4 regions of the Halobacillus sp. SY10 genome follow, and region 3 is predicted to be linked to each of the others. Evidence: riboswitches for the same ligand, from Rfam matches in the RefSeq annotation. Region 3 holds a riboswitch; each other region holds the start of a gene.
The links. A riboswitch is a leader RNA that binds a small molecule or an ion and turns the genes downstream of it on or off. The one in region 3 is predicted to bind thiamine pyrophosphate.
Positions count from the first base shown of each region.

Region 1 (8,119 bases), 1.6 Mb from region 3:
AACTTCAATGTTTCTTCGACGATCCTGGTCCAATCCGCTTCCTTCATCCCGGCATGCCGGAGACTGAAGGCGACTTCATCATAGACCGCATCCGTAATGAACTGGTGTTCCGGGTTCTGAAAAACATAACCGATCTCTTGCCGAAGGTCATTCTCTTTCCATTTCTTTAACGAGCGGCCGTGCAAAGAAACCGTTCCTTTTCCCGGAGGCTGGATGCCTGCAAGGATTCTCGATAAGGAAGATTTCCCGCTCCCGTTTTCCCCGACGATCGCAACCCATTCTCCCTCATGAAAAGTAGCGTTGTTATTTCGCAAAATCGACTTCCAATCCACATCTTCTGCTTTCAACAATACCTCACTCGCAGGTTCCTCTCGATGAGGGTGCGCTGGTAAAGAGGCGGACGGCATTTCTTCGATGTGAAGCGGATAGGGAGGCGTCCACCCCCGTTCAAGAGCTGTCCTTGTAGCGTACGGAAGCTGGATGCCCATCTCATGAATTTCTCTGGCGTACGTTTTCAAATGGTCGTGGAGTGGACCATCGTAGGTGAGTTCTCCCTCTTCGTTAATGATGAGGACTCTTTCCAACAAGTCCAGCCAACCCTCCAGCTTATGCTCGATCACAAGCAGGGTGAAAGACAGTTCCTCTTTCAATTTTTTCAAAAGCTGGATGAATTCCTTCCTCGCTACCGGATCCAAATTCGCTGTCGGTTCATCGAGAATCAATACTTCCGGTTCCATCGCTAGGATGCAGGCAAGGGCGACTTTCTGCTTCTGTCCTCCGGAGAGGTCGGAGATGTTCGATGTCTTGTAATCTTCCATCCCGACCCAGCTTAAAGCCTTCTCCACTTTTTCCACCATCGACTCATATGGGGTATTCAAGTTCTCCAACCCGAAGGCCACTTCATCCTCGACGGTGATCATGCAGAACTGCGTCTCCGGATCCTGGAAAACGACGCCGACGTGCTGCGCCATTTCACCGGCAGGATAAGAGACGGTCCGTCGTCCCTGTACATAGACTTCTCCATCCATGGAACCGTCGAGTTCTCTCGGGTAGAGTCCATTCAAACAGTGGGTGAGGGAGCTTTTCCCCGATCCACTCGGACCAAGGATGAGCATGTTTTCTCCCTCTTCCATGGAAAAATTCAGACGGGATAAAACAGGTTTCTTCCTTTCCTCATAATGGAGGGTGAGGTTCTCGACTCGTATCACATCTTGACTCATGCGGCTCGCTTCCTTCGGTATTCTTTTCCAAGAGCGAAGCTTGAAAGGACACCCGTTTTCGCTAAAGCGTCACTTAGGACTTTCCCTGCGACACCTGAAATGATGGCACCACTGATGATGCGGGCGATGAACATGGCGAGGACGTACCCTGTGCTGAGAGCTGCGAAACCGGATAGGAAGTAACCCCAGACGAAGCTGAACACGGCAGCCATGACACCGGCAAGCATGAGGGTGAACAGATCATAACGTTTGTACCTCGTCATGGCGAAGGCCGATTCTGCCCCGAGCCCTTGAATCATCCCAGAGACGAGGAGCATCGGACCGACCGCATTTCCGAGCAGCACTTCGACAGCCGCAGCGATCGTTTCTGACAAAAAGGCAGCGCCGGGTTTACGGATGATATAAGCCGTGATGATCGACACGATGAACCAGATGCCGAAGATGAGGTCATAGCCGATCGGTCCGAAAAAGCCGACGAGGATTTTTCCGACCGGAAGGAATGCCAGATAAACGACCGCAAAAACGACAGAAAGCACGGACATGACGACGATCTCTTTCAGTTTCCAGTTGTTCATACCTGATCATCCTTATGAGAAGGGCTGTTGGCAGAAACCGTCACGGTCATCACTGTATGGGAAGAGCCGCTCGCCTCCGTTTCCCTGAACACATCCTCAAGTCCTGTGAAAATATCACGGGTGTCTCCATCGAGGCGCGTAGAATAGTGGGCGGGCGTGACTTCGACTCCCTTTTCTTTCATCGCTTCGATTTGACGGTAAATCGTATCCATATAATCACCGCCACCCATTGGATACAGCGAGAATTTCGCCGCGATCCGCTGTTCGATTTCCTTGGATTGAGGTTTATTCAACGGTTCCTCCGATTCATCCATATGGACATCCCCGGTTGAATCTCCCGGGCAGCCGATGGAAAAGGTCCCTTGAAAAGCGACATGGACCCCTGTTTTCGCGATATGTAATAAAATCGCTTCGGTGACATCGAAGACATGCTCCATCCGGCCGCGCACCGTCGTCGTGACATCGTCCGTCTTCATCCACACTTTCGAGCTGTCCACCTCATTAAGGCTCGCCTTGATATAATCCACGAATTTGTCCGACATCGGGTGCACGGAAAAAGAGCACCCCGCGATTCTTGAAGTTCCACAATGGTTTTCCATTTCTTATTCCTCCTTTTTTTGAGCACAAAAAAACTGCATCCCACGGGAATGCAGTCTACCAAACATAAAGGAAGAACCAGTCAGGTCCTTGTGAATGACGACCGCACTTCCCCACGCTAGTATTATCTAGTTCGGGTTCCAAGGGTCGGAATTTCTCCTCTCAGCCGCTTATAGCAGCTCCCCCAGTGCAAAACGCGTATGCAGTTCTTGTACGTTGCTTTCATCGTAGCGGAGAGTCATAGATTTGTAAACCATCTTTTTTGTAAAAAACAAATGAACCGGATCGCCCTGGGGGATCCGGTTCATTCCTTATGCTTTCGACAAGCGTAACTTCATCACATTCTGGTCTATGAAACAATCGATATACGGCACGCGTTCATAAGGGTAATAACTGACGGAGGTTGGTGTCACTTCCATCATTCGATACAGGTCCTCTGTTGAAGCTACATCATTTAAAACCAATCGGACGTCTTCACCAGTCAACGAGGAGAACTTAGCCGAAGTGTAACCTTCATTTTTCATAAATTGGAGTAAATCCATAATAGTCTCCTTATTATCTGACCTTGAACCATAAATTTTCCCTGAATAACAAAAACCGAAACATATGTCATAGAAAAGCTTTTACAGCTTCCTTCTAACTATTATTCTACTATAATAAGGGTAGGGAAGGAAGCAAAGAGTTTCGACAAAAAAACATGCGCTTCTACGCTTCTTGTCGTTTATCAATAATAAGGGGAGATCATCAAATAGACGATGACTCCAGTCAGACTGACATATAGCCAGATCGGCATCGTCCATCTCGCGATTTTCCGGTGTTTATCCACTTTCATCGCAAGCCCGCGGAACAAAGTAAGTAGAGCGAGGGGCACGATGAGCGCAGCCAATACGATATGCGTGATCAAAATGAAATAATAGATTCCCGCAATGATCCCTTCACCGCCGAATGACGTGGACTCTGCCATCGAGTGGTACGTCAGGTACGAAACGAGGAAGAGCGCCGTCGACGTGAAAGCAGCGAAAATGAACCGCTTATGCCACTTGACGTTTTTCCTGATGATCATGAACAACGCAGCAAGCAGGAAAACGAACGTAAAGGAATTCAAGACGGCATTCAAGAGGGGAAGGAGTTTAATGTTGAATCCGAGATCCCCGTCGATTTTCGGTAAGAACAATAAGGCCACAACGATAAGGTTGATGGCGATGGAAAGTCCCACGACCCATGGGACGTAATTGAATTTTTTCATGGTATCGATCCTTTCATACATCTTTATATAGAATCCTAGTTAAGTATAAAGAAAGTAAGAGTAGAATGCTATGACAGAAAACGCACAATTTGTCGAAGGAGCATATTACGGTTGAAATATCCGATAATCAGGAAACGACCAGGGCTTTAAAAGGAAAGCATTGAAAAAGAGATGGGGCAAAAGCTCCATCTCTTTTTCTTCTTCCTGGGTGAATGGGCAAACCGATGATACTAAAAACCCATAGGATATCGTACAGAAAGGAGGGACTTCGATGTCCGAAAGAAACTTGTTCCTCAGGTTCATAGGCACAGGACTGGAACTCATCGTATCCGGCTTCCTCGCCATCCTCTACACACAAACACAGAACACAGGACGCGGCTTCGATCCAAACCCCGTCTTTTGGAAAGCCTTCATCATCATCCATGTCGCGCTTCTCATTCTCATCCCGCTGCTGGCAAAAGGAAGAACACTCGGCCTGCTTTTGACGAATCTCACCATCGAATCCAATTCAGGTAAGCCGCCGAACATCCTGCAGATCTTTCTAAGAGCCGTCTTAGGCTTCGGTCCGGTCATCCTTACCCAGGGAATGTGGTACTGGGTTTCATTCGTCACCGGTTTGATGGATTCGAAAGGGAGAGGGTGGAGTGAACTCATATCCTATACAACGATAAAGTGGAAAGAGCCTCCATTGGAATAAGAGGCTCAGGTAACCGCTGCTTTCCGATAACGGAACAGGCTTGCACTTATAAAAATGAATGTGATCAACACAAGGATCCAGATTGCATCCCTATAGGCAGAATACGATAGGGGCTGTATCCAATCATGATAAAGTTCGAGAACGAGCCAGCCGATCGGGAAAATAGGTGCCGCTTTTGCGTACGAAGCATTCAGCACCGCTTTTCCTACCTCCGTTTTTCCTTTCTTCCCCCATGAAAAGCGTAAAAGATAAACGAGCGCTACTAAAAAGACAGGTGTCAAAATGATTCCTACGATTATCATTTCCGTTCCCCTTTCTTCAGATGTTCCCTTATGGTTTGATCGAGGTGTTCATCCATGGGATCTCTTTGTCCAAAGTTCTTTAGTCCGTTTCCGATAAAATAACCGGCTAAGGCGATTCCTGATGCCAGGATGACGGCATCGAGTGAAAGTTCCATATTTAACAACCTCCGTTCAGTTCTTTCTCTCTATTCTATACGCTTAGGAAAAAGTAAGGTTTCAAGGTAGGGCTCTTTTTCAGGAGTTCCATCCATGAACATGAAACCACTCTTTGTTTTCTCATCATTAAAGTGGACGCTCTCCATGACTTGTTAAGAAGATTAATGAATATCAAAAAGACAGAAAATTCCCTCTAATTTCATTTACGAAGCTATCTTAGAATGGTAAAATTTATCATTGTAATGAACTAATGAACGAAAGAAAACAAAGGAGTGAGGACAATGGGGAAAGATGTACTTTATGCAAAATCATATTTTGAGAGGCTGCCAGAACTTGGAGATTTGGCACCAGAAGCGTTCAAAGCTTTCGTAGAGTTTGATAAAAAAGCGCTCGCACCGGGAAAGCTGGATGGTAAATTAAAAGAATTAATTGCTGTAGCTGTTGCTCATGTGACAGGATGCCCTTATTGTATAGATTTGCATGTGAAAAATGTGAAGAAACAGGAAGCGACAAAAGAAGAAGTTTCAGAAGCGATCCTTGTAGCGACAGCGCTAAAAGCGGGTTCATCCATCGCACACAGTGTAAACGCTTTGAATACATACGATGAAAAAGGTGACGATGCACTATATAAAGCCTCTTATTTTAACCGTCTTAAAGAACTTTCCAATCTTCATGAAGGTGCTTTTCACGCGTTTGTCGATTTTGATCAACAATCAATGAAAGATGGAGCTATTTCTGCTAAAGACAAAGAGCTCATTGCCGTAGCTTCCGCACATACAACAGGCTGTCCTTACTGCATCGATGTTCATACGAAAGGCGCGAAGCAACAGGGAGCTACAAAAGAAGAGGTAGCCGAAGCCATTTTTGTGGCTACGGCATTAAAAGCAGGTTCGGCCATTGCTCACAGTGTAAATGCGTTAAATGCATATGATGATGAGTGAAGGATAAGTTATTGCAAATATAGGTTTCTCATAAAAGAGACGATTACTCGATCCAGTAATCGTCTCTTTTACATCATATTGATAATTTTATTAAGGCTGCTTTATCTTTAATTGATGTTGCTCGAGGGAAAAGTTAAGTTTTTAAGTCAGTACGTTTATGAAGAAAGTTGTTAATATAAGTGAATAGTTATCAATGCATAAACGCTTATAATTATTCAATTTCTGAGTTTTTATCTTGAAACTGAGTCTTAAAGAAACGGGCAGGTTAGTTGAAGACTCAGTTTCGAGATAATTGGAATTTTATTGTATGAAAAATAGATTATACGTATAATAATTCATTAAGTAGAAAGTTGTTTGTACAAAGGAGTGAGAATGTGATTATTAAATTTGCAAGTGTCACAGATGCTTCCGTTATTCACGATTTAATGATTAAGGCATTTATGGAATATAAAAATGAAGTGCCTCCGTCCAGTGCTTTAGAAGAAACAGTACAATCTGTCTCTAATGCATTAGTGAAAGAGGAAGAAGGGCTGATAGCGTATGAAGAAAACGTTCCAGTTGGTATGGTGCGTTTTTTAATTAATAACCAAAGCATATACTTTTACCGTTTGTCAGTAATCCCTAATAAGCAAGGAAAAGGAATCGCCAAAAATTTGTTAAAGTTTATAGAAGATTATGCAAATAAAGAAGGTTTCTCGTCGATTCGATGTAAAGTCCGTATGAGTGTGACAAAGAATCTAAAGTTATACAGATCAATAGGTTACGATGTTTGCGATGAGGAAGTTGTACATAAACCAAATGGCATAAATATTAAAGTAGTGTCAATGAAAAAAGATCTTTTGTTATTGCAATAAAGGGGGCATTGCTTAAGAAGTAATTGACCTTACATCGGTGTAACTAAGGAGAGAGGTAATGCAGGTTTGTGAAACAATAAATTTGGAATTACAATATAAAAACTATTTTACTAGTATTGAGGGGGACTCGGGTTATGGAGTCGGTAACTGTTTATCATTACGATGCTTTTAGTAAAGAACCTAATAAGGGGAATCCAGCGGGAGTAGTTTTAAATGGTGATGAATTAACAGATATAGAAATGCAAGAGATTGCTTTTAAAGTTGGGTTTAATGAGACAGCATTTCCGGTTAAATCGCATCAAGCCGACCTTAGGATAAGATATTTCACACCTGGTCATGAAATGAATTTATGCGGTCATGCAACAATAGCAACTATCTATGCTTTAAAAAGTAAAGGGTTATTGGGAGATAAAACAGTGTTAACCATTGAAACAAACGCTGGCATCCTACCGATTAAGATCAACACATCTGCTTCTGGTGAAATATTGATAACTATGCAGCAGTCTTCACCCCAATTTAAGCTATTTACAGGTTCAAAAAAAGATTTAGCTAACTCAATTGGATTAACAGAATCAGACCTTTATGCTGATTTACCAATACTTTACGGAAGTACAGGTACTTGGACTCTACTCATACCGATAAAACAACTTGATGCCTTTAAAAAAATGGAACCAAACAATAAACAGTTCCCAGAAATTTTAAAGGAAATGCCTAAATCATCTGTGCATCCTTTTTGTCTGGATACTTATGATTCAAATGCTGATATGCACGCTCGACATTTCTCATCGCCATATTCAGGAACAATTGAAGATGCAGTAACTGGTACAGCTTCAGGGGTAATGGGGGCGTTTTATGCAAAATACATAAAACAAAACTTTAGTGAACCTATAAAGCTTACTGTTGAGCAAGGGCATGAAATTGAAAAGGATGGCCGGGTTATAGTAGATGTTTCAAAAAATAACGAATCATTTAATGTTCAAATAATTGGAAGTGCTGTTTTAGTTAAAGATTTTCAAGTTTTGTTAGAAAAGTAAGTTTGTGAATTCACTTACTTAAAGTAACAGGTACGTTAGTTTAAGTTTCAATATATCTCGAAATCAAGTCTTATAAAAACGGGGGCAATTCCTCAATAAAGGGGGCCGTCATTGAGAAAGCTCAGTTATTAGCTGGTTATTAAGTTTGTACTATCTGAGGAGGTGTAGACTAATTTGGATATTTGGGTTACAAATTATGATGATGACCCCTATAAATTAGAGGATATTGATGAGCAAACAATTAATGCTTTTGAGAGAAATCTTAAGCTTAAGTTGCCACTTAGCTATAAGAGGATACTACAAAATCAAAACGGCGGAATTATTAAATATAATTCAATTCAAGCAGGTGGGTTTCAAGAAGAGGACGTTTATTTAGAAATTAACCACATTTATGGAATTGGACATCCTGGGTTATTAGACAGTCCATATTTGATTAAGGAGTGGGACCTTCCTCAAAACATTTTAGTCTTTAATGGAGAAGGAAACGCTTGGTTTGC
Region 1 covers NZ_CP174345.1:2,514,212-2,522,330, reverse strand. The annotation lists gene ACJA3J_RS12765 (ABC transporter ATP-binding protein) at 1-1,220, opposite strand, end outside; gene ACJA3J_RS12760 (ECF transporter S component) at 1,217-1,795, opposite strand; gene ACJA3J_RS12755 (YkoF family thiamine/hydroxymethylpyrimidine-binding protein) at 1,792-2,394, opposite strand; TPP riboswitch at 2,486-2,588, opposite strand; gene ACJA3J_RS12750 (hypothetical protein) at 2,704-2,934, opposite strand; gene ACJA3J_RS12745 (DUF420 domain-containing protein) at 3,117-3,638, opposite strand; gene ACJA3J_RS12740 (RDD family protein) at 3,910-4,335, shown strand; gene ACJA3J_RS12735 (hypothetical protein) at 4,341-4,637, opposite strand; gene ACJA3J_RS12730 (hypothetical protein) at 4,634-4,792, opposite strand; gene ACJA3J_RS12725 (carboxymuconolactone decarboxylase family protein) at 5,075-5,734, shown strand; gene ACJA3J_RS12720 (GNAT family N-acetyltransferase) at 6,115-6,588, shown strand; gene ACJA3J_RS12715 (PhzF family phenazine biosynthesis isomerase) at 6,723-7,622, shown strand; gene ACJA3J_RS12710 (SMI1/KNR4 family protein) at 7,797-8,119, shown strand, end outside.
Region 1: linked by a shared signal. The riboswitch ahead of ACJA3J_RS12755 (YkoF family thiamine/hydroxymethylpyrimidine-binding protein) and the one ahead of tenA (thiaminase II) in region 3 are both predicted to bind thiamine pyrophosphate.

Region 2 (8,119 bases), 1.9 Mb from region 3:
CAATGTGCTTAGAGAAAATGTTCGAATTGAAGGAGAGGTACAATGGAAAACTTGTTATTGGCTTTCGGGCTGACCTTACTTGCCGGATTAGCCACAGGTGTAGGGAGCTTGATTGCATTTTTTGCGAAGACGACGAACACGAAGTTCCTTTCCCTTGCGCTCGGTTTTTCAGCAGGGGTCATGATCTATGTATCTATGGTGGAAATCTTTTTTAAAGCACAGGATGCCTTAGTTGATGCAATGGGGAACGAACCAGGCCGGTGGATGACCGTTGGTGCCTTCTTCGGAGGAATGCTCGTCATTGCACTCATCGATAAATTCATACCGAAGTCAGGGAACCCTCACGAAGTGAAAAAAGTGGAAGACATGTCGAAGCGTCAGACAGCTGTGAAAGATCCTGATTTATTGAAGATGGGAACGTTCACAGCGCTTGCGATCGCGATACACAACTTCCCGGAAGGAATCGCGACATTTACGGCTGCCTTGAACGACCCGGCACTCGGAATTGCGATTGCTGCGGCGATTGCGATTCATAACATTCCAGAGGGAATCGCGGTATCCGTGCCGGTGTACTATGCCACAGGAGACAAGAAGAAAGCATTTAAGCTTTCGTTCCTGAGTGGTTTGTCTGAACCGATTGGTGCGGTTCTAGCCTATCTTTTGTTGATGCCGTTCTTGAACGACATGGTGTTCGGTATTCTGTTTGCAGGGGTGGCAGGGATCATGGTGTTCATTTCCCTTGATGAATTGCTGCCTGCATCCAGAAGGTACGGAGAAGCGCATTTATCGATTTACGGGGTCGTCGCCGGAATGGCCGTCATGGCTTTGAGCCTTCTGTTATTTATCTGAAAAAATGCCCAGCAAGCGATATCGCTTGCTGGGCATTTTTTGTTAACACGTTTTCTCGTGAATTAGATCTTCGATGGTCTCTTGGATTTTTTGTTTCGATCTTTGAACAAGCCGCCAGTTGAGATGGATGCGGTCTTGATCTTTCACACCGAGCCTGAGGTAGTCTTGTTCTGACGCGGCTTGCCACTCTGAAAGCGTCGAAAACTTTTCCTCCGATTTCCGGCTAAGCCATAGGCTCGCTTCTATTCTGAGCTGTTGGTTCGCTTCTTCCGCTGTCCATGTTTCGGGATAAGCAAAAAGGAAGGTTCCTTTTCGAAAAGCGAAGTGCGCTTCATCTTTATGTTCAATTTTCAGCCGGTAAGAGCGGCCAAGGTAAGAAATCTTTTCGTTCTCGGAAGCGATAAGCCCATCGACTGCGTATAAATCTTCATGCGTCTTCTGCCATTTTTCAAAAATCCAATCCACTTTTTTCTCTACAAAAGCCTGAATCTTTGCTTCCTCTTTTTGAGGGGGAACGGTCACTTTTACACCATTTAAATCGTCGAGATAAATTTTGATAAAAGAGACCTCTTGTTTTTCTACAGTATAAGTTATTTTTCTTTCGTCAAAAGTAACAGTTGGCATCATAGCCTCCTTTCTATCTTACAACGTAATGTGCGTTTTCCGTTTTTGGAAATCGACACCTTCATAGTACGTGTTTTTGACAAGGACATTCGGTCCGAGGCATTTCACGGCTGGACAATGACAGTTCAGGCTTTTCGCTGTACTAGTAGTAAGCCAGTTGTTGTAAGCATCTGTAAGCTTCGTGTCTTGAATGTTCCCAAGCCCAGGCTCGTCACCGAAATCTGTCACAATAATATCGCCTGAGAAAATGTTGACGTTCAAGCGGGAGCGCCCGTCTGGATCATTTCTTACCGTCACATTCTTTTCGCTGTACAGGCGCTTCAGCATATCGAGATCATCCTGTGAAGAACTGCATGGATAGTAGGGAAGCGTTCCGAATAACATCCACATGTCGTCATCCCGATGATCTAGCAGCCGGTTGATGCCTTCACGCATTTGTTCAAGGCTCAACGTCTCCAAACTGCTGGCAAAATCCACTGGGTACATCGGGTGAATCTCGTGGCGCGCACATTTCATTTCTTTCACATGATCATGAATCGATTCTAGGTAGGGGAACGTACGACGGTTCAGCATCGTTTCAGCCGAGACCATGACCCCTTCTTCAGAAAGTCGCTGGGAATTTTCTACCATCCGGTCAAAGAACTTCTTACGGTTTTCTTCGGATGGTTTCCGCTCCATACGGGCAAATCCGGTATGGATGAATTCTTCGATCGTTCCCCAGTTGTGGGAAATATGTAAAACGTCCAAATAAGGAATGATCGGGATGTAACGCTCATACGGAAGCGTCAAGTTGGAATTGATTTGTGTCCGCACTCCGCGCTCGTGCGCGTATTTCAGCAGGGGGACCACATAGTTCTCTACAGACTTCTTGGACATCATCGGTTCCCCGCCCGTGATGCTGAGCGTCCTCAAATGAGGGATTTCATCGAGACGCTTTCTGAGCAAGTCCATCGGCAAAGCCTCGGGGTCCTTCGCACCTAACGTATATCCGACCGCACAGTGCTCACAACGCATGTTGCAGAGCGTCGTCGTCGTAAATTCAATGTTCGATAACGTCATCTTTCCGTGTTCTTCCACGTCCATATACGCTTCCCACGGGTCATAAGAAGGGGTAAGCGCCTGAAGCTTCATGTTCGTACTCATAAAATATGAAACTTCCTTTCTATTAATATTTATTCGGTCGATAACCTTTACCATTCTACCATTAATATGTCTAAAACCATACAATATGTATCGGAATTATGCCGTGACATGCCCATATGGATCTGTTTAGCTTTTATGGAAAGAGGAGAATAAGGGTGTGACATCGAATGATATGGGGTAACGACTAGCACAAGGGGGAGTCAGAATATGAAACAAACCGTACTCATTACAGGAGCATCCAGTGGATTCGGTTTCCATACAGCTGTGAAATGTGCACAAAAAGGTTTTCGTGTCATCGCCACGATGAGAAATGTAGAAAAGGCCTCCGCGTATGAAACGCTCGACGAGGAGGTACAAAAACGCATTGAAGTATGGCCATTGGATGTGACAGATGCACAGTCGCTCGAGCGTTTTTCAGAAAAAGTGAACACGCTGGAACGACTGGACGTACTCGTCAATAACGCCGGTTATGCGGTCGGCGGATTTCTTGAACAGGTGCCGCTTGAAACGTACCGCAAGCAATTTGATACGAACGTTTTCGGTGTCATTGCCGTAACTAAAGCGGTTCTGCCATTAATGCGCAAACAGGGGAGAGGAAAGATTTTAAATGTCAGCAGTGTGAGTGGCTTGATCGGTTTTCCGGGTTTATCTGCCTATGTTTCTTCCAAACATGCATTGGAAGGATTATCGGAAAGTCTCCGTTTCGAAGTGAAACCGTTCGGAATTGATGTCGCTTTGATCGAGCCAGGCTCATATCAGACGAACATTTGGTCTTCAGGGCTTTATATGCCGGAAGAAGTGCAGGATCCGGAATCTCCTTATGCTGAATACATAAAAGGGTTGTGGAGTGCGCTCAACAAAGAATCGCATGGAAATCCCCAGGATGTGTCTGACCTGATGACTGGATTGATGGAGAAAGAATCGCTTGGGAAACTACGCTATCCGATCGGTGCCGGGGTAAGGACGAACGTCTGGTTCAAGCGCTTGCTGCCATGGAGCTGGCTGGAAAAGACCGTGTTACAAAAAATTCTTGGAAAAGAGAAAGCCAAAGGAGTGGGATTGAATGGAAAAAGTGATGCATGGAGCGGAGGAGATGCGCTTCGAGGGTAATGAAGTCGGCATTCTCGTATCTCACGGGTTTACAGGAACGACGCAAAGTATGAAGCCTTTAGTTGAAACCTATGCTAGAGCTGGGTACACCGTTTATTGTCCGAGGTTAAAAGGCCACGGAACAAGCCCGGAAGATATGGAATCCACCTCTCATATGGATTGGGTGCATTCAGTAGAAGAAGCGTACACCTGGTTAAAAGAAAGGTGTTCGAAAATATTTGTCGTAGGGTTATCCATGGGGGGAACCCTTGCTTTATATATGGCGAGTGAGTACCGGGACATTGAAGGAGTCATTCCAATCAATGCGGCCATTGATATTCCCGCACTTGAAAATAGCCAGGGAACGGACGAACGCTTTTTAGATGCGATCGGCTCGGATATCAAGGATCCTGCAACTGTCGAGCTTGCGTATGACCGCACACCGGTGAAATCGATCGGAGAGCTCGTCGGATTGATGGGCAAGGTGAAGGACAGGCTTGATGAAATTCATTGCCCGATTATGATTTTCGTATCGGATGAGGATCACGTCGTTCCTCCTCACAATTCAGAAGTCATCTTCGAATCGGTATTTTCTGAACACAAAGAGATCATCCATCTGGAAAACAGTTACCATGTGGCGACCCTTGATCATGATAAGGATATGATCATCGAGCGTACCCTGGAATTTTTCCAAATGTACACGAACACGAAGTGATTGCCCGGGAAATATAAAAGGTTTTGTAATCTAGTAAAAAGTTTATTATAATAGAGACAAATCAAGAAAAGTAAACGGTATAAAGCCTTCAAGGGGAGCCTCCGGCTGAGAGTGAACGTTAATGTTCTGACCCTTCGAACCTGTCAGTTAGCACTGGCGTAGGGATGGCGGCTTTTTTGATGGTGCAATGCAGAATTGGGACTCCTCCATCAGGAAGCTTCCCTATTTGGCGTTGCTTTTTTTGTGTCTTTTTTTAGGAGGAATGTTGAAATGAGAAATCGTCGCGTTTTATTTCTCGTAGAGATTGCGATTTTTTCAGCACTCGCACTATTGTTGGATATCATCCCGTTTTTATCGTTTAAACTGTGGGCGCAGGGAGGATCAGTATCTTTTGCCATGGTCCCAGTCTTCATCATGGCTTTCCGCTGGGGGGTAAAAGGTGGTGTCACCACGGGTTTGCTTTTAGGAATCTATCAAATCATGACAGGCGCCTATATTATGACCCCTCTTCAGGCGTTTCTTGACTATGTCGTCGCCTTTGCTGTGATTGGAACGGCTGGATTAGTAGCTAAACCGCTATGGAATGCGATCAAATCGAAAGAGTCCCGTCGATTGGTCGGATGGATTATTGTCGGCTGCCTGATCGGAAGTGTGCTGCGCTTTTTCGGACACTTTTTTGCAGGCATCGTTTTTTACGGCGAGTTCGCCCCTGAAGGCCAGCCGGTCTGGCTGTATTCCCTCGTCTATAATGGTGGATACATGCTTCCGGCGTTTATCTTAAGCAGTATCGTCGTCAGTCTCCTATTTGTAAAACGACCAACACTATTAAGCCATTAATAAGAATCCCCCGTTTGATGTTTCGGCATCGAACGGGGGATTTTAGTTATTTCTTTATCATTGTTCCATAAACGCTCCAGTTTGTGGAAGATTCAGTTTCCAGATAACCGGGGTTCGTTTGCCTTATTTAGAGTCAGGGGTTGTTGGGAAGCCACTCGCTTTCCTGTGGGGGAGCGCCGAGCTTCCTCAGGCTATCGCCTTGCGGGATCTCGCCTGTCTCCTTCTCCCACGGGAGTCTCGCAGCTTCCCAACAACCCCATTCCATGTGGAACAGAAACGAACCCTATACCAAGATGAGGGGTGTTCACACCATACTCAGATGTAGGCATAAGAGGCTCTATATCAGGCTTTCTGGGGAGAGTATGATGTTATCCATTTTGCTTGAGTACACAAGCAGCGTTTCCAGAAATAGTTTCGAGACACTTACATGGCAAAGGGGCGGAGGGGAATGGCGAGACTCCTGCGGGAAAAAAGTGCTTGGTGAGACCCCGCAGAGCGAAGCTCGAGGAGGCTCACCGCGCTCCCGCGGAAAGCGAGCTATTCCCCGTAGCCCCCACCCAATCAATAAAAGTCTCGAAATCGAGTCTTCAACAATCCTGGCATATAGTCGAATAAAATGTATTTTATTTGATTTTTTCTTCTATCGAGGTTTGAAACAGGCGATTATAGTGAAAATAAGATAAGCACTTTAGTTGGGGAGGCTACGTAATGGACCGTTTAAAGCGGATAGGGAAAAGTAAGTGGTTTTGGATCATCGTCATCATTATAGCTATTTTAAGTGTTACGATTGCTTATCATACTTCATGGAAAGCTCTTCCTGAGGGGATTTCTTATGAAGGGGAAAAGCACAAGATGGAAAATATCGAGTTTTTCCGTGATTTAACATACGAAAATGAAGCAGGAAAGACCGTGCATGACCTTCAGGTTTTCGAAGAGATCAATCAAACCATATCGGAAGCTGAAGACTTTATTGTAGCGGATATGTTCTTATTCAATGGCTACACAAATGGGAAAAACGAGTTTCCACAGATCTCCAGTAATTTAGTGGATGCCATCTTAAAAAGGAAAAAGGAAGTGCCTGATTTGAAGGTTGTTTTCATAACCGATCAGATCAACACGGTTTACGGGTCGTATGAATCGGAGACGATCAAGCGTCTGGAAGATGGCGGGGTCGATGTCGTTTTGACCAATTTGAATAAATTGAGAGATTCGAATCCTTTATACTCGAGCGTCTGGCGGCTGTTGTTTTCATGGATGGGTACCGGAGACAACGGTTGGATTAGTAACCCTATGGCCAAAGAAGCTCCGGATGTGACGCTCAGATCGTATATGAAGCTGTTGAACATCAAGGCGAACCATAGGAAAATCCTTGTGACAGAGAAATCTGCGATTGTCTCGACAGCGAATCCTCATGATGCCAGTGGTTATCATGAAAACGTGGCGTTCAAGATGACGGGGCCGATCATCAAAGATATTTTAGAAGCCGAAGAAGCCGTTGTTAACTATTCAGGGGAGGCTGATTTTCCTGAATATGAGAACCGTAATTGGGAGGCAAAGGAAGGTCCTCTGACGACTCAATTTGTAACGGAAGGGAAAATTTATCGAGCGATTCTCGATGAATTGTCTGCAGCAGGTGAAGGGGATACCGTCTGGCTCGGGATGTACTATCTGGCTGATAAGAAAATCATGAGTTCGCTTGATGATGCAGCCAACCGCGGAGCTACGGTGAACATTGTGATGGACCCAAACAAAAAGGCGTTTGGTCATGAAAAAACCGGCATTCCTAATTTACCTGTAGCTGCCGAGTTGCAGCGCCTGGGTAATGAGAATATCCATTTGCGCTGGTATGACGTCAATATCGAGCAGTATCACACGAAAATGCTGTACATCGACCATCCTGAGGATGATGTCATCATCGCGGGGTCTGCGAACTATACGCGTCGTAACCTATCCAATTTAAACTTGGAAGCCGATGTTGTCATCAAAGGGAATGGAGAAGAACAAGTATTTACAGATGTAAATGATTACTTTACACGTATTTGGAATAATGAAGATGGACATTATACGGCTGACTATAAAGAATACCAGGATAATTTAACATTCATCCGTTATGCCACCTATTACTTGCAGAAATGGACATGGTTTACCACATACTGATAGAAAAGGAGCGCACATTCCGTGCGCTCCTTTCTTTTTATAATAGGGTTTCTGCTTTAGCAGGGTTTGTCACGATAAGGAGAACTTTCCCTTCATCCAGATCTTCTTCGTATTCTTCTGCTTCCTGTTCAGAAAATCCGATTTCCTGAAGTTTTGTACGTAGTTCGTCGCCCTGTTTGCTGAAGAGATTGCTGATTACGTTTTTGATGTCCTGTTCGGAAAGGCCGATGGTATTGGCGTTGACGTTTTTAGCAATGCGGTCTGTACGGTCGTCATCGTGCGACAGGATGTAAATGTCTTTGTTGTCGATGCCTTCGTCTTTTAAGCGCTTCACATCTTCCATCAGTTTTTCATCATTTGTGTATTCACGCACTGTTGGTTTCATCTTTGATCTCTCCCTTTTTCTAATAGCTGCTACGGTATGGAATGTACCCGGGTGGAGATGAATTAAACGTGTGAATGCGCAGAGGTTTTATCAATCAAAACGAAAAGGTTATCAATCAAAACGTAAAAATATCAATTGAAAATTTCATATATCAATTAAAAATTCAATAAATCAACTGAAATCCAGATATATCAATTAAGTTTCTAATCGCTAAAAACTCCCAAACCGAAATTTTGCAGGAATTTGTCCAAACATCCCGAATTACATATAAGATTGGAGGGAAGAAAATGAAATCAAAGATCATCGCTACGTTTTCTATT
Region 2 covers NZ_CP174345.1:1,653,261-1,661,379, forward strand. The annotation lists gene zupT (zinc transporter ZupT) at 43-849, shown strand; gene ACJA3J_RS08510 (YgjP-like metallopeptidase domain-containing protein) at 892-1,473, opposite strand; gene yfkAB (radical SAM/CxCxxxxC motif protein YfkAB) at 1,492-2,616, opposite strand; gene ACJA3J_RS08520 (SDR family oxidoreductase) at 2,824-3,726, shown strand; gene ACJA3J_RS08525 (alpha/beta hydrolase) at 3,680-4,420, shown strand; TPP riboswitch at 4,502-4,602, shown strand; gene thiT (energy-coupled thiamine transporter ThiT) at 4,691-5,257, shown strand; gene ACJA3J_RS08535 (phospholipase D family protein) at 5,966-7,414, shown strand; gene ACJA3J_RS08540 (general stress protein) at 7,452-7,799, opposite strand; gene ACJA3J_RS08545 (DUF1028 domain-containing protein) at 8,087-8,119, shown strand, end outside.
Region 2: linked by a shared signal. The riboswitch ahead of thiT (energy-coupled thiamine transporter ThiT) and the one ahead of tenA (thiaminase II) in region 3 are both predicted to bind thiamine pyrophosphate.

Region 3 (8,119 bases):
CAGACCCATGTGTATGATCGTCAGGTTGATTGGATCTCAGTGATTGAGACTCCTGTAGAGAACTTTGTCAGGAACAATGAATTTGTACTAAGTACAGGGGTCGGATGTGTGGATGATGTATTGGCACTCGAAGGATATGTTGAAGATGTCATTCGCTCGGAAGCCTCCGTCCTCGCTTTTGCCACAGGACGTCATCTGTATAAAATTCCGGACCGTGTGTTAAAACTTGCGGAGAAACACGAGTTGATCGTGATGGAAATTCCATGGGAGGTCCGCTTCGGAGATATTTTACAGGATGTATTACGGTTGATCAGTGAGGAGAACCGCCAGGAACAGCAACGCACGGAAGAGATACGACAGGAGTTGATCAACTGTGTCCTGAACGGGAAAGGGCTGCAGGAGATCACATCAATCATCTACCAGAATACAGGCATTCCGACGGCCATCAGTGATCATAACAAGCAGATACGAGCGAATCAGTATTTTGATCGTTATTACATCGATGTTTTAAATGGGCATGAGCTTTCTCAGGAAGGAACCCTTGTAGAAACGGAGATGGACAGTGATCACCCGCTCAGCCATTACATTGAAACCTATGAAATCGGTGACCAGAAATGCTATCAGCTTACAATTTTATCAAACTATAAGAAACAGGGATATATACTATTTAAGCCAAAGGACAACAAAGATTTAACGTGGGTGAACCTTCACATTTTGGAGCATGCGCTTACAGCTTGTGCCTTATATTTCGTCAAAGAGAACGCCATTGAAATGACTGAAATCAGACTTAAGGATAACTTTTTGCTGGATTTAGCCAAGCAGGAGAGGGAGATGGACAGAGCTCTTTTTTCGAAAGCGCAGCTGCTTGGTTATGATTTGGAGAAGCCTTATATTTGTCTCGTCGGCCATATCCGTTTCGTGCAGCCGGAGGAGGAACGCACCTCTTCAACGATGCCTCAAGTCAAATCATCATCGATCAACAGTCGCAATTATTACATTCAGAAGGAAGTCACTCATGCCGGAGACGCGCTGCACCGGAGGACGATGACCACCTTTGATGAAGGTGAGGTAATCGTTTATTTGGAAACGGACCGTCCGGATTACGAAGAAACCGCGAACCAGTTTCTCGACCTGATTGAGCGGAGACTTCATGAGTTATTAAAAGGGATTACGATTAGCTGGGGGATTTCCTGTCATAAAGGTGGGTATCAAACTTTTCATAAAAGCTATGAAGAGGCGGAAACGGCACTGAAAATCGGTCAGCAGCATGAAGAAGGGGAGCGAACGTTTTTCAGTGATACCAGAATGAACCGGTTGCTCATGGCACTGTCCCACGAGGAAGAAATCGGAGCGATTGTGTCAGATACGTTGGAGAAGCTGATTGATTATGACCAGAAACGGCAGACAGAACTGATTCATACGTTTATGGTCTATAACAAATACAACAGCAATGTCAGTCAGACGGCCCGTGCCCTGAACTTGCACCGCCAATCTTTGCTGCACAGATTGAGAAACATTGAACATTTGACTGGCCTCTCTCTTCTCAATGCGGATGATCTTTTTTTGCTGGAGCTGAGCGTAAGGTTATGGCTTTTGAAAAAGGTGGATGCATAGAGCGCTCCCTCGGGGTGATGCTCTATTTCTCATCTTTGACTGTCGTTTTCCATTCGCCCTGATCGGTCCCGCGTCGGTCCAGCTTGACAGTCCACTGATCGGATTCTTCATCAAAGGAAAGTAGCGAAACGATCAACACATCTGTCTGCTCTGGTTCTGTTTCGGACAAAGCTGTAGAGAGAGCTTCGGATGCTTTTAAGTCCGCTCCCTGGACTTCACTCATTTCAAGCTCCTGGACTTTTTCAGCCGTGGCTTGTTCAGGGTAGGACTCAGCGATATCCCCGTCTACCCAGACCTCGACCTGTTTGCCGACCCATAAACCTTCAGGAGCTCCGGAGACCCACATGGCCCGTCCTTCATCCCCTGATCCATCATCCATCGGTGTGACAACAAGGATCCTGTCATCGTCCTGATCCATGACAAATCCGCTCATGTCCGGATCGGATGCTTCTGCTTCCACTTCATTCTGGTCTACTTCTTCTGTCTCTGACAGTCCACATGCACTAAGGGATAAAGAGAAAACCATGAACATACCAAGCATCCATCTCATTTTCATCTTTCTCACACTCCTTATCTACTTTGTTGACGTTTGAACGGGAGGAAAAGTTTCACATGACAGAAACATCCAACTTTGTTATGATGAAAATCACCAAGCGAATAAGTTTATGAAACTACTAGGGGGGCCTGAATGGGCTGAGAGGAAAGCGAGCAAGCTTTCTGACTCTTACGAACCTGATCTGGTTAATACCAGCGGAGGGAAGTAGTCTGACGATACGTGTATCGACTTACTGCATACCAGGCCAGGTCCTCTAAGGATCTGGCTTTTTTTATTTGGTTCCATTCAGATCCTGTACGGAAAGGTGGTGAAAGATGAGAAACACAAAGATACTCACAACGATGGCCGTGCTTATTGCCGTTGGAACGCTTGGAGCCCAATTTCTCTGGTTTCCGGCTGGAATTGCGAAAGCTTATCCTGTCCAGCATGCGGTTAATGTAGTCGCGGCGGTGGTGCTTGGACCCGTCCCGGCGGTCATGATTGCTTTTGTTATCGGGCTCTTACGTTTCTTATTAGGGCTCGGCACCCTTCTTGCTTTTCCGGGCGGGATGTTCGGTGCATTATTGGCAGGGCTTTGTTATCGATTCTATGAAAGAAAAAGGTCTGCGGTGATTGGTGAAGTTTTAGGTACTGGAGTCATAGGGGCTTTGGCATCTGTTCCGATTGCGCACGTCCTGATGGGAAGTTCAACAGGTGTTTTCGCGTTTGTTCCTTCTTTTGTCGTAAGCAGTGTCTCGGGGGCTTTCATTGCTACCTTCATTTTATCACGAGTGAAAGTTGAAAATATGATCTTACAACCATAATACACGGAAACTGCTAGGGGCGCGAGTATTCGCTGAGATAAGGAGACATTCCTTGGTCCCTCAATACCTGATCCGGGTCATGCCGGCGGAGGGAAGTAGTAAGAATCCCCTTCTGTCCTCTAGTAGCTTCCGAGAATAATAGGAGGCTCTATCATGTCTTTTTCCAATCAATTAAGAAAAGAAAATCAGGATATCTATCAAAAAATCTTCACTCATCCCTTTATCCAGGGTATCGGAAAAGGGGATGTTCCAAAAGAAGCATTGATTCACTATATCAAGGCTGATTATGAGTATTTGAATGCCTTTATGCACGTCTATGGAATCGCCATTTCCAAATCTCCGGGAAGGGAAGACATTCAACTGTTTAACGAACAAATCGATTTTGTGTTAAACAGTGAGGTTCACCCTCACAACAATTTTTGTGAACAGATTGGCGTTACCTATGAAGAACTGCAAGGATATCCATTGCCGCCAACCGCTGATCACTATATCAAACATATGCTTTTTCATGCCCACCATGGAGGCATTGGTGAAATATTAGCAGCTTTGCTTCCGTGCCCGTGGACCTATTATGAAATCGGAGTCGAACTAATGAACAGCTATCAGCCGGGATCTGATCATCCTTTTCTCCCTTGGATCGAATTTTATGCTGATGCGGAAGTGAAGAGTCTGACAGCGGTGTTGTGTGAACGACTTGATCAGCATGCCGAACATGCGTCTGAATCGGAAAAGTGGCGTATGAGAGAAGCCTTCCGTAAAAGTTGTCAGCTGGAGTATGCCTTTTGGGATATGGCTTACACACAAGAGCAATGGCCTTGTGAAAAGGAGGGTGTGAAATGAGACAAGTCTCATGTACGTTGACGATTGCCGGGACCGATCCTAGCGGTGGTGCGGGTATTCAGGCAGACTTGAAAACTTTTCAGGAGTTGAAAAGTTATGGCATGAGTGTTGTGACATCAGTCGTTTCGCAAAATACGACAGGAGTGAAAGATGTTCATCACCTGCCGGAAAATTTCATTATGAGTCAGCTGAAAGCTATTTCTGAGGATATGCCTGTCCAGGCACTGAAAACAGGGATGATTGCCAACAAGAAAATGATGAAAGTCATCAGTGAATGGTTGGATGAGGTGGATGCTCCGTACGTCATGGATCCTGTCATGGTTGCCCAGAGTGGGGACCCTTTGATTGAAAAAGAAGATCAACGTTATTTGAAAAAATATCTTGTACCAAAGACAGCGCTCGTCACGCCTAACATCCCTGAAACGGAAGTGCTTGTTGGAGGGATAATTGAAACAGAAGCGGATATGAGAGAAGCGGCCGAAGTGATCGTGAAAGACTTAGGCGCGGGTGCGGCCCTTGTCAAAGGGGGCCATCTCAATGGAAGAGCGGTTGATTTTTTATATGATGGGCAGCGGTTTCATGAATTTGAATCCGAACGTATTGATTCTTCCAATACACACGGGACAGGTTGTACGTATTCTGCAGCCATTACGGCATACTTGAGTCAGGGACACGCTTTGCCACAAGCCGTCAAAGAAGCGAAATACTTTGTAACAGAGGCGATCCGCCATTCCTTCGATCTAGGAAAAGGAAGTGGCCCGACCAATCATTTTGCTTTGCGTGAGGAGGTTTTCAACCAATGGCTGTAAATGTTATCGACAGAGTGAGAGAACAACGCCCACTGATCCATCACATCACGAATGCGGTCGTCATGAATTTCACAGCGAACGGACTTCTAGCATTCGGAGGATCACCGATAATGGCCAATTCCAAGCAGGAGGTTGCAGAGGTCACCCGATTGTCTCAAGGGCTGTTATTGAATATAGGGACGCTTCATGAAAACCAGGTGGAAGCGATGATTCTTGCAGGAAGAGCAGCAAATGAGATCGGCATCCCGGTCGTCCTCGATCCTGTTGGCGCTCCTGCAACCCGCTATCGTTCAGACGTATGCCAGCGGATTTTGCAGGAGGTGAAGCTGACCGTCATTAAAGGAAATGCCGGTGAACTCGCCCACCTCGTCGATCAGGATGTGGATACGAAAGGCGTAGATTCTACAGGGGAAGCTGACGCTGAAGCCATCGTTCGTCTAGTTGCAGAAAAGTATCAGACCGGAGCCGTCTGTACAGGGGAAAAGGATGTCGGATGTATCGACAGGGACGTTTTTGTCAATGAAACCGGACACCCTCTCCTTGCTCAAATTACAGGATCCGGCTGTTTGCTGGGTTCCTTGCTCACAGCAAGCTTAACGGTAGAAGGTAATCCTAAAGAAAAGGTTCTAGCAACATTAAGTCATTATGGACGGGCGGCAGAACAAGCAGCGGACCACCCTGATGTCAAAGGGCCAGGGACATTCATTACAAGGTTTGTCGATGCTTTAGCCATGGGGGCTGAAAAATGAAAGCTTCTACCCTTAGAAAATACTTCGTTATGGGCAGCCAAAACTGTAACAAAGATCCCTTGAGCATTTTGGATGAAGCGATTAAAGCTGGAATCACGTGCTTTCAATATAGGGAAAAAGGAGAAGGCGCTCTAACTGGAGAAGCGAAGTACAGTCTCGGTCATAAGCTGCGCCAACGTTGTGCTGAAGCGGGTATTTTATTTATCGTCAACGATGACGTTGAACTTTTTGATGTGCTTAAGGCTGATGGAATCCATGTGGGCCAGAGTGATCGTAGTGTGAATGAAATCCGCTCCAACTATCCAGATACCATCATTGGATTATCTGTATCCGATCGCACTGAATTAGAACAGAGTCCGGTCAATCTTGTCGACTATTTAGGTGTTGGACCGATGTACAGAACAACGACGAAGACAGACGCCAACCCTGTAGCAGGTCCTGAATGGATGAAGATCGTCAAACGGGAGTATCCAAACATGCCCGTAGTCGGGATTGGGGGGATCCATCCCGGAAATGCTGGTAAAGTAATAGAAGCGGGAGCGGACGGTGTCGCTGTCATTTCAGCTATTACCCAAGCTGTGGACATGTCTTCTGTCGTAAAATCTCTATAAAACATAAGGAACTCATGCCTGTCATGAGTTCCTTTTATCGTTATCCGAGGGATTTATGGTTCCCAGACTATCCCCTGGTTGAAGAACAGGAATATCGACCTGAACCGTATCCGGATACTTAATCCCTGCTCCTGTATTGAGTACGACCACTTCGTCCTCGGCGGTAATCCAGTTTTCTGATCTTAACTTTCTGGCAGCAGCAAATGCTGCAGCTCCTTCTGGGCAGACGAAGGCTCCTTCTTTTTGGGCGATTCTTTTTTGTTCTTCCAAAAGTTCATGATCGCTAACGGCTGCCGCACATCCGCCTGTATCATATAAAGCGTCAAGGACGAGAAAATCCCCGATCGCCTTTGGAACATTGATACCGAACGCAATCGTCTCGGAATCCTTCCAGAATGATGATTCCCTTTGTCCTTGCTGCCATGCTTCCACAATCGGAGCACAGCCTTCAGATTGGACAGCTACAAGCCTTGGCATCTGGTCTTTGGTGATCCAGCCAAGTTCCTGTAATTCTCTCAGTGCTTTATGAATGCCAATCAAACCGACGCCGCCACCTGTCGGATAGAGGATGACATCTGGAACGTCCCATCCTAATTGTTCGGCAATCTCAAGCCCCATCGTTTTCTTTCCTTCAATTCTGTATGGTTCTTTTAATGTAGACACATCGTAGAGCTCAGATTTTTCTACAGCTTCCGCCACGATTTTTCCGGCATCGCTAATCAGTCCATCCACGAGGAAAAGATTGGCCCCTGATAATGCACATTCGTTACGGGTGATTTTCGGGGCATCGAAAGGCATGACGATGGTCGATTCCATTGATGCTCTTGAAGCGTATAAGGACCAGGCTGCTCCAGCATTGCCATTGGTGGGCATAGCGAGTTCTTTCACTCCCAGCTCTTTTGCTTTAGATACACCGACCGCAGCTCCTCTTGCTTTGAACGATCCGGTAGGGATGATGCCTTCATCTTTCATATGCAGTTTGCGGATATTCATATCTGTCTGAAGGGTTGGTAAAGGGATTAACGGACTCATGCCTTCTCCCAAAGAAGTTTTATATGTAGGATCCTGGAGTGGTAATAGTTCATGGTAACGCCAAAGGTCTGGGGTTCTCTCTTTCAGTTGCTCAGGGGACCACAACTTTTTCAGACTGTCTAAATCATAGCTTACAAGTAAAGGAGAACCGCATGTACAGAGATGCTGAGGTTCACTGGCTTTATAGGTTTCTTCACATTTCGGGCAGTACAAATGAGATAAGTAACTGTATGTCATCTTCATCCTCCTTCTATCCGGTTATTCGTATCTTAACATAAGAAGTCAATCGAGAGGTTCATGGCGACATTGTATTAAGGACATCTCCAAAACTTCATACACTTTTTACATTACAAGAAAAAATATCTTTGAATACAATGAAAGTACAGTCGTTTAAAAATTCAGATAACTAGCGCGGAGGGGATGAAATGGTTCTTCCTTTTGACATTTTAGAGTATCACCAGCGTTTGCAGAAAACGAAAAAACGCATGGCTGATCAAGGAATTGACGTGCTTTTGATTACAGACCCGGCAAACATGAATTACCTTTCTGGTTATGATGCCTGGTCTTTTTATGTACACCAAATGCTTGTGATTATCATTGATGAACCGCAGCCGCTTTGGATTGGTCGTTACCAGGATGCAAACGGTGCAAGGGTGACCACGTGGATCTATGATGAGAATGTCATTGCCTACCCTGACTACTTTGTTCATTCAGACGTTTATCACCCGATGGATTTTATAGCAGATATCCTCCTTCAAATCGGTCAAGGAAAAAGGAAGATCGGCGTTGAGATGGATCATTACTACTTTACGGCCAAAGCTCTGGAAAGGTTGAAAAGAGGATTGCCGAATGCCACCTTCCAAGATGCGACCCTGCTTGTGAATCGTGTCCGTATCGTTAAGTCTGATCAAGAAATCGAATATATGAAGAGGGCAGCTCAAATTGCGGACCTAGCAATGACTAAAGGCGTGGAAAGCGTTTATCCAGGCGTTCGGGAGTGCGATACCGCGGCCGAAATTTACTATCACATGGTCAGAGGGACCCCGGATTTCGGTGGGGAATATCCGGCGATTGTTCCACTGCTTCCGACCGGGGATCATACGTC
Region 3 covers NZ_CP174345.1:4,082,334-4,090,452, reverse strand. The annotation lists gene ACJA3J_RS20520 (PucR family transcriptional regulator) at 1-1,614, shown strand, start outside; gene ACJA3J_RS20515 (DUF3221 domain-containing protein) at 1,637-2,170, opposite strand; TPP riboswitch at 2,281-2,390, shown strand; gene thiW (energy coupling factor transporter S component ThiW) at 2,485-2,973, shown strand; TPP riboswitch at 2,979-3,084, shown strand; gene tenA (thiaminase II) at 3,127-3,813, shown strand; gene thiD (bifunctional hydroxymethylpyrimidine kinase/phosphomethylpyrimidine kinase) at 3,810-4,622, shown strand; gene thiM (hydroxyethylthiazole kinase) at 4,613-5,371, shown strand; gene thiE (thiamine phosphate synthase) at 5,368-5,982, shown strand; gene ACJA3J_RS20485 (threonine synthase) at 6,004-7,251, opposite strand; gene ACJA3J_RS20480 (M24 family metallopeptidase) at 7,440-8,119, shown strand, end outside.

Region 4 (8,119 bases), 1.7 Mb from region 3:
AAGTGCTGAAAGCATCTAAGCATGAAGCCCCCCTTGAGATGAGATTTCCCTTTGCTTTAAGCAAATAAGATCCCTCAGAGACGATGAGGTTGATAGGTCCGAGGTGGAAGCGTGGTGACACGTGGAGCTGACGGATACTAATGGATCGATGACTTATCTATCTGATTTAATCATTCGTGAATGGCAATTCCTTTTCAATAAAAGATGTTTCCTTATCCAGTTTTGAGGGTTCACCTGAACTTATGGGAATAAATAAATTTTCATATTATGGGAGCAAAAAATTTTCCCACACTATCGCGGGGTAGAGCAGTCTGGCAGCTCGTCGGGCTCATAACCCGGAGGTCACAGGTTCAAATCCTGTCCCCGCAACCAATAATAAGTGAAAACATTGAAACTAGTTTTGAGAGTTTACTTCAAACTTTATATTGATGTGGTGGTGAAGGCGAAGAGGTCACACCTGTTCCCATGCCGAACACAGCAGTTAAGCTCTTCAGCGCCGATGGTAGTCGGGTTTACCCCCGTGAGAGTAGGACGCCGCCACATGATCCCTTAGCCCTTCAGGATTTATTTCCTGAAGGGTTTTTCGTATGCTCATTTTGGTGTGGAGGGACAGCCAGGGTGTAAAAAAATTATTGCAAGTCCATTTGTTTATTAATGTCACCTTTATATCTTTCGTTATGGTTATCTTTATCGCAAGTATGTATTTCTACCAGCAAAACGATTTCAGCTGGCTTGCATTCATTTTTCTTTTGTTCGCTTTCGATGTGTCCAGAGCCGTCCCTGCGCTTATAATTAGTCTACCAAACAAAAGAACCTACTTTCCTTATGGAGAAGCAGGTTCTTTCTTTATCTTACATATAGTATTTATTTGCACATTAGTGTAAGAGTATGTCGGTGCCAGGCACGACATCATTATTGAACTATGATCCGAAGCAAGTAGGACTGGCCTCACTATTGTGCTTGTCTGAAGGGTAAATAAAAGGATAGAATAGGGAAAGAAATTGGAATCATAGATGATTCATTTAGTTCAAAGGCATAGCCACAGATCATAATAGCATTTGTACAAGGAGTTCAACTATTAGCCGGATTTTCAGGGGACCTTGACTTATTATGACATGATGGTTCAAAATCTGATAAATAAATGAAGACGATTAACAAGCCTGGAATCAGGTGAAAAAGTTTGGTTTTAAAGCATATTCACCATTAACAAACCATGGAAAGGAGGAAGGAATGTGAAAAATCCTGTAGTCATTGTTGGTGCTGGTTTAAGCGGTCTGCGTGCTGCATCTCTACTTGCTGCCCAAGGCGTAGAGTGTAAGGTGCTGGAGGCACGAGATCGGATTGGCGGCAGGGTCTTGAGTACTTCAGATCCAAATAGACCTGATCTGGGCAAATTCGACCTCGGCCCTACATGGTACTGGCCGCAATATGAAAGCACGATTACCAACCTTGTTAAAGAACTGAATCTAGAAACGTTCGTCCAGCACACAAAAGGGGCGATGCTTTCAGAACGATCCCAAAACATTTCGCCAGAGCGTTTTGTGCTCCCAGAAAATTCGAATGAAAGGTCAATTCGCCTCAAAGGCGGGGTGCAGTCTCTTATCGATGCTGTAGAAGATACGATTCCTTCCGGGTTCATTGAGCTTGGAACCCGAGTTACAGCCATTCAACTTGATCAAGATGGGGGTATTACTGTGGAAGCAGATCTTGCGGATGGAAGGAGAAAAAAAGTTTCAGCAAGTGCTGTTATCTTAGCATTACCACCACGGATGGTGGCGCATCATATTGATTTTTCTCCTTCACTACCTCAAGATACGATCAATGACCTAATAAGCAAACCTACGTGGATGGCTGGACAAGCCAAGGCAATAGCAGTCTATGATCGTCCCTTTTGGAGGGAGGCAGGCCTCTCTGGATTTGCAACAAGTTGGGTTGGACCGTTACAAGAAATCCATGATGCTTCTCCTGAAACAGGGTCTGGTGCATTATTTGGATTCTTCGGCATGCCACCGAAAGCGCGCCGGGAAATGGGGGAGGATCAAGTGTTACAATTGGTCATCGATCAATTGGTCAGGCTTTTTGGAACCTCCGCTCAAAACGTGAGGGCGATCCTATACAAAGATTGGTCCAAAGATTCCGAAACCGCTGCTGAGGAAGATTTAGAGCCGCTCAGAGATTTTCCGAGCTATGGTCTGCCACAGAATACAGGGGTATGGGAAAAGAAAATTATATTTGCTGGTACAGAGGCCGATTCAGAGTCTGGTGGCCATCTTGATGGTGCCCTCCTGGCAGCTGAAAAGGCAGTTAATGAAATCAATATTCTAAATAACAACTTTTGAATGAGTATTAGAAAGTCGCGTAGGAGATTCTTTTTGGAGGAGCATAGTAACAAACGTCCGATTGTCTTATACTCGTGAACGCCCCATTCGAAACTAAAAGATTACCGGACAATGTTTATAAATAAAAAAACCAATCTACCGCCATAGATTGTTTTTTTCTTTTGAGATATCTTTACGTATAGGTTTTCTTTTAATGGAGTTTTTATTGTAATGTCTTAACATAAGAATAAGATCATCACGGTCCAGCAACTTCACTTTGTTTTTATGTGCTTGTACAATTGCTGCATTCGTATAGAATTGATTAGTTATGACCCACTTCTTATTGGCTTTATAATACCCTGAAGCACCAACTATTTCATTTACGGCTGATATACCTATATGGTTAGAGGACCTTTTTGCTTGGACTACAATGACATCTGATCCTTTTCTTAAGACAAGGTCTGCTCCATAATCACGAGACTTAGGAGTTCGTTTTACATCATATCCTTCACTTCTAAATAAGTGAGAAAGGACGGTTTCAAACTGAATACCACTCATTGAATCGATTTCTTCCATTAGATCATTCAATTGATTGCTGTTATTGGATAAGTTGTTGTATTTCTTCAAAATTATTTTGATGACCAAAAAAGCTAAGTAAATAACCGAATAAAGGAAGAAAAGAAGGAAGGAAAGATATATGATTCCATCCGTAGGAAATAGACAAACAACACAGTAATAAAGCAAGTTTGAAATTCCAATGAATTTCCCCTTCTCTGATAATGACCAGTCCTTGAATTGTTGTATTTTTTTCCATTGCATTATGTAGTATTTAAATATTATAATCAACCACCTTACATATAAGATCCGATGGTATGTTGCCCAATGATTAGGAGATTATACGGCTTTGGAATTACTCTTGACGAAATGGATGAAAGTAATAAAAATATTGGTTATGTGAATGCAGGTGGTTGAAGAGGATTGTCGCATAAAGAAGGGAAGAGAGGTGCGATTCCTTAGCATATAAGTGGTACATCATTGTTCGCCATTTGAAATGTATGATGAGCGCCTCTCTAAAAACAGAAGCAAAGTTCACTATGCACTTAGAAAAGGTCCAAAAATCTATTCTTGCTTTATGATCCATGGGAGATATTATGTTATCATAATCAAACGCTCTTATTACTGAATGGAATCGTACTTGAGGAAGCGCTAAATCCGTCCCCGCGCTTCAGGAACTCTTCTAACGCTATGTTATCGTACAAAGATAATGATGGAAGAAAGATAAGGAAATAGTGATACGTTTAGTTTAAATAAGATATCAATGCCTGAATCCCTCCACTCAAAAAGTGCTGGGGATCAGGCATTTTTAATGTCTAAATTTATCTTCTGAAATTCCCTATGACTTCTACCGTTTCACTGACACTAACAAAGGCTTTGGGGTCTATGCTTGTAATCAGTGATTTCACTAACGCAAGTTCATAACGTGTAATAACCGTATAAAGCACTTTACGTTCTGTGTTTGAATACCCACTTTGACCGTACATGACAGTGATACCGCGTATTAAATTATCCAGCAGCTCACTTTTCACTTCTTCCCCACGATCGGAGACAACCATTAAGCTAAGCTTCACATGGCGGGTGTGAACACGGTCGATCACTATTCCGGTAATATAAATGGATATCATGGTGTACAAAGCTAATTCCCATGAAAAAACAAACCCGGAGATAAAAACAACCACACTATTGATAGCAAAAATCAATACTCCTAGCGGGATATCACGCTTCAAAGTGAGGAGAAGCCCGATAATATCAGCTCCACCACCGGATCCGTAAAACCTGATGATCAGACCAATGGATCCGCCAGCAATCGCTCCTCCGAATACACAGGCTAACAAGGCATCTTCTGTTACTTGAGTGACGGGGAGATATTGCATCGTGATGGAGGTGACAACGACAGAAAATATGCTATTCGCAATAAACTCTTTTCCCAGCTTCATCCATCCTAGAATAAAGATCGGGGCATTCAGAACCACTAACCAAATCCCCGCACTTATAGGAGTAAGTATACCGAACACCATAGCCAGACCGGTTACCCCACCAGTTAAGACTTCATTGGGTATCAAAAACAGGTTGAAGGCTGCTCCTAATATGATGGAGGCGGCAAACAGTATTGCTAAATTTTTCAAGCGACTCATGAGAACACTCCAATTCATTTATAAAAAATACTAAATGAATTCTAGGGGCCATGAATTTGGAAGTCAATGATATTTTATTTCATTAGCTTTTTCAGGAATGTTTTGACAATGATTTAGAACATGTTACGATATCAGTGAAAGCAAAAAAACATAGACGATCCACTAGGGGTGCCTTCTCATAAGGCTGAGATTAAAGTGTAGCTTTAAGACTCTTAGAACCTGATCTGGTTGATACCAGCGTAGGGAAGTGGCGGTTACGTGTATCTTAAGCTACATATAGATATTTACACCTGAAACCACTATCTTTACGCATATGAAGATAGTGGTTTTTTTAGTGTCTGGAAATAGATGCAGAGAGTGCTTGCGTCTTATTCCTTTTTTCCTTGCTCGTGGATCGTCGGGAAAAGGAGAGATTGATCATGAAATTTTCACAGCAGATTCGAGAAGCGGTGGATCCCATTTGGGAAGCAAGTTTCCATCATCCTTTTGTCAAAGGGATTGGAGAAGGGACGTTATCGCTCGACCAGTTCCGCTACTACGTTCTTCAGGATTCTTATTATTTATCCCATTTTTCCAGAGTCCAGGCGATGGGGGCAGCAAAGTCAGAGGACATGAAAACGATGGCCAGTATGGCTTCTCATGCTCAAGGGACGTATGAAGCAGAGATGGAACTTCATGAGAACTTTTCAAAAATACTCGGAATTACAGAGGAGGAGCGCAACCAGTTCACTCCTTCTCCGACGGCGTATGCGTACGCCTCCCATATGTACAGAGGAGCCTATCACGGGGATTTGGGAGAGATTATCGCTACGATTCTTCCGTGCTATTGGCTTTATTATGAAGTTGGGGAGCACTTGAAAGATCATCAGCCGGAAGAACCGATATATCAGGAGTGGATCGGCACCTATGGCGGGGATTGGTTCCGGACACTTGTAGAGGAGCAGATCCAGCGGCTGGATGATTTGGCGGAATTGAAACCGGAAGCTGGTCGTGAGCGGATGAAAGAGTTGTTTGTGATCAGCAGTCAGTATGAGTACAAGTTTTGGGAAATGGCTTATATCATGGAAGAATGGCCGTTTGATATGCGAACTTCTCTCTTGGCAGGAAAAGGAGAATGAATCGTGAGGCCATCCATTCACTTGATTTCGACAGGAAAGCAGACGTTTGCTGAACTAACCGAGACAGTGAGTGCGGTCCAGCAGGAAATCGATTTTCTCCACATTCGAGAAAAGCAACGCTCCGCTGCTGAAATTTTTGCTGGCATTCAACAGCTGACGGACGCCGGTTTTCCAATGGAGCGTATTATCATCAATGACCGGGCAGATGTAGCCGCTGTGTCAGGATGCTTCGGGGTGCAGTTGACTCATCACAGCCTCCCGGTCTCACAAGTGAAGCAAACCTTTCCCGGCCTGAATGTAGGGAAATCGGTGCATTCTTTAAAAGAGGCCATAGATGCGAAAGAGGAAGGAGCGGATTTTCTCCTATACGGAAATATCTATCCAACCGCCTCCAAGCCTGGAAAAGCGGGGGAAGGATTGGATTCGCTCTGTGAAATTATCGAACATGTCGGGTGCCCGGTCGTTGCTATCGGTGGAATAACGCCAGAGCGGGCAGGGGATGTCATTCGTACGGGAGCTCAGGGGATTGCAGTCATGTCCGGCATTCTACAGGCAGAGGATCCTGTGAAAGCAGCGCAGGCTTACCGGACGGAAATCGATGGAGGGAGGATGTTATGAATAAGCATTATGAAACGATAGTTGTCGGTGCTGGTGTGATCGGCAGTTCCATCGCGTATCATTTGGCCAAGCGTGGACGACAGGTTCTTCTCCTTGAGCGAGAGACAATCGCCGGCAAAGCTTCTTCAGCTGCCGCTGGCATGCTTGGCGCGCAATCGGAACTAAAAGACGGGAACGATTCGTTGTATTCTTTCGCTACAGCCAGTCGAGCGATGTTTCCGGCGCTGGCTGAAGAGTTGAAAGCGTATAGCGGCATTGATATTGGGCTGCAGCAAAAAGGCATTTATAAAGTGGCTGCCAATGAAGGAGAAAGGGAAGAGTTGATCGCCTATGGGGAAGTTCAACGAAACCCCGGGCAGGAAGCGAGATGGTTGGAGCCTGCTGAATTGCAAAGGGAAGAGCCGGCGGTGTCTTCTCAGTTGAGTGGCGCGTTATTTCTCCCCAACGATGGCCAAGTGTCCGCTCCCGATTTGTCGAAGGCTTTTGCCATGTCAGCGGTAAAGCTTGGGGCAGAACTTCTCGAGTACACCGATGTACAAGGTTTGATTAAAGAAGGAAATCAGGTCACGGGAGTAAGAAAAAATCGAGAAGACATAAGCGCCGACCATGTCGTAGTCGCCTGTGGGGCCTGGAGTGAAGATTTGCTTGGTAAACAGAATTCCGGGATGGCTATGTATCCGGTTAAAGGTGAATGTTTTTCTGTGAAAACGAAGCGCAGGCTCATTCAAGGGACGTTCTTTTCTAAAGGGTGTTACATCGTTCCAAAATCGGGAGGACGTCTGGTGATCGGCGCGACAGAAAGACCTGGCACTTTTGATGAAACGGTAACTTTAGGCGGATTATTTCCATTAATCAAAGCAGCGACTCAGTTAGTTCCTGAACTTGTTTTTGCGGAGTGGGAAACGGCTTGGACAGGGCTTCGCCCACAAACGGAAGCTGCTATTCCGTATCTAGGCCCGCACCAGGAGTATGCCGGACTTTTTATTGCTACCGGTCACTATCGCAATGGTATTTTATTGTCACCGATAACAGGAAAAGTGATCGCAGATTTAATTGAAGGCAAGCATGTTCCTCAGGAATGGATAACCACTGGGAATTTATCACATAGAGGAGTGAATCTATGAAACTACGAATCAATGGTGAATGGCTGACTGTTCCGGAAACAGTCGATACGATCGGTGAGCTTCTGGGTCATTTTCAATTGGATCAGCGGGTGGTCATCGTTGAACAGAATGAAACCATCTTGGATAAGGATTCACGATCAGAAAACAAGGTGCAGGATGGAGATATCATAGAGATAGTACAATTCGTAGGAGGCGGATGAAGATGTTGAAAATCGGTAACCAGGAATTTCAGTCTCGTTTATTGTTAGGTACAGGAAAGTATCCGGATTTTGATGTACAGAAGAAAGCAGTGGAGGCATCAGGGACCGACATCCTTACCTTTACCGTAAGGCGGATGAATATTTTCGAACCGAGCCAGCCGAATTTCCTTGAACAGCTTGATGTAGAGAAATATACGCTCCTCCCGAACACGGCGGGTGCGAAAACGGCAGAAGAAGCGGTCCGACATGCGAAATTAGCCAAAGCTTCAGGGCTTTGCGATATGATTAAAGTAGAAGTGATCGGCTGTGACAAGACGTTACTGCCGGATCCTATAGAAACGCTCAAAGCAACGGAAGAACTGATCAAAGAAGGTTTCACAGTTCTTCCGTACACCTCCGATGATGTCGTCCTTGCCCGCCGGCTGGAAGAATTGGGTGCCCATGCGGTTATGCCTGGGGCTTCACCAATAGGTTCTGGACAAGGGATCATAAACCGTGAGAATCTTCGTTTCATTATTGAACAATCCACGGTGCCTGTCATTGTGGATG
Region 4 covers NZ_CP174345.1:2,406,205-2,414,323, reverse strand. The annotation lists rRNA gene ACJA3J_RS12300 (23S ribosomal RNA) at 1-161, shown strand, start outside; tRNA gene ACJA3J_RS12295 (tRNA-Met) at 296-372, shown strand; rRNA gene rrf (5S ribosomal RNA) at 430-543, shown strand; gene ACJA3J_RS12285 (flavin monoamine oxidase family protein) at 1,233-2,339, shown strand; gene ACJA3J_RS12280 (restriction endonuclease) at 2,475-3,062, opposite strand; gene ACJA3J_RS12275 (YitT family protein) at 3,695-4,510, opposite strand; TPP riboswitch at 4,665-4,773, shown strand; gene tenA (thiaminase II) at 4,930-5,628, shown strand; gene tenI (thiazole tautomerase TenI) at 5,632-6,246, shown strand; gene thiO (glycine oxidase ThiO) at 6,243-7,370, shown strand; gene thiS (sulfur carrier protein ThiS) at 7,367-7,570, shown strand; gene ACJA3J_RS12250 (thiazole synthase) at 7,573-8,119, shown strand, end outside.
Region 4: linked by a shared signal. The riboswitch ahead of tenA (thiaminase II) and the one ahead of tenA (thiaminase II) in region 3 are both predicted to bind thiamine pyrophosphate.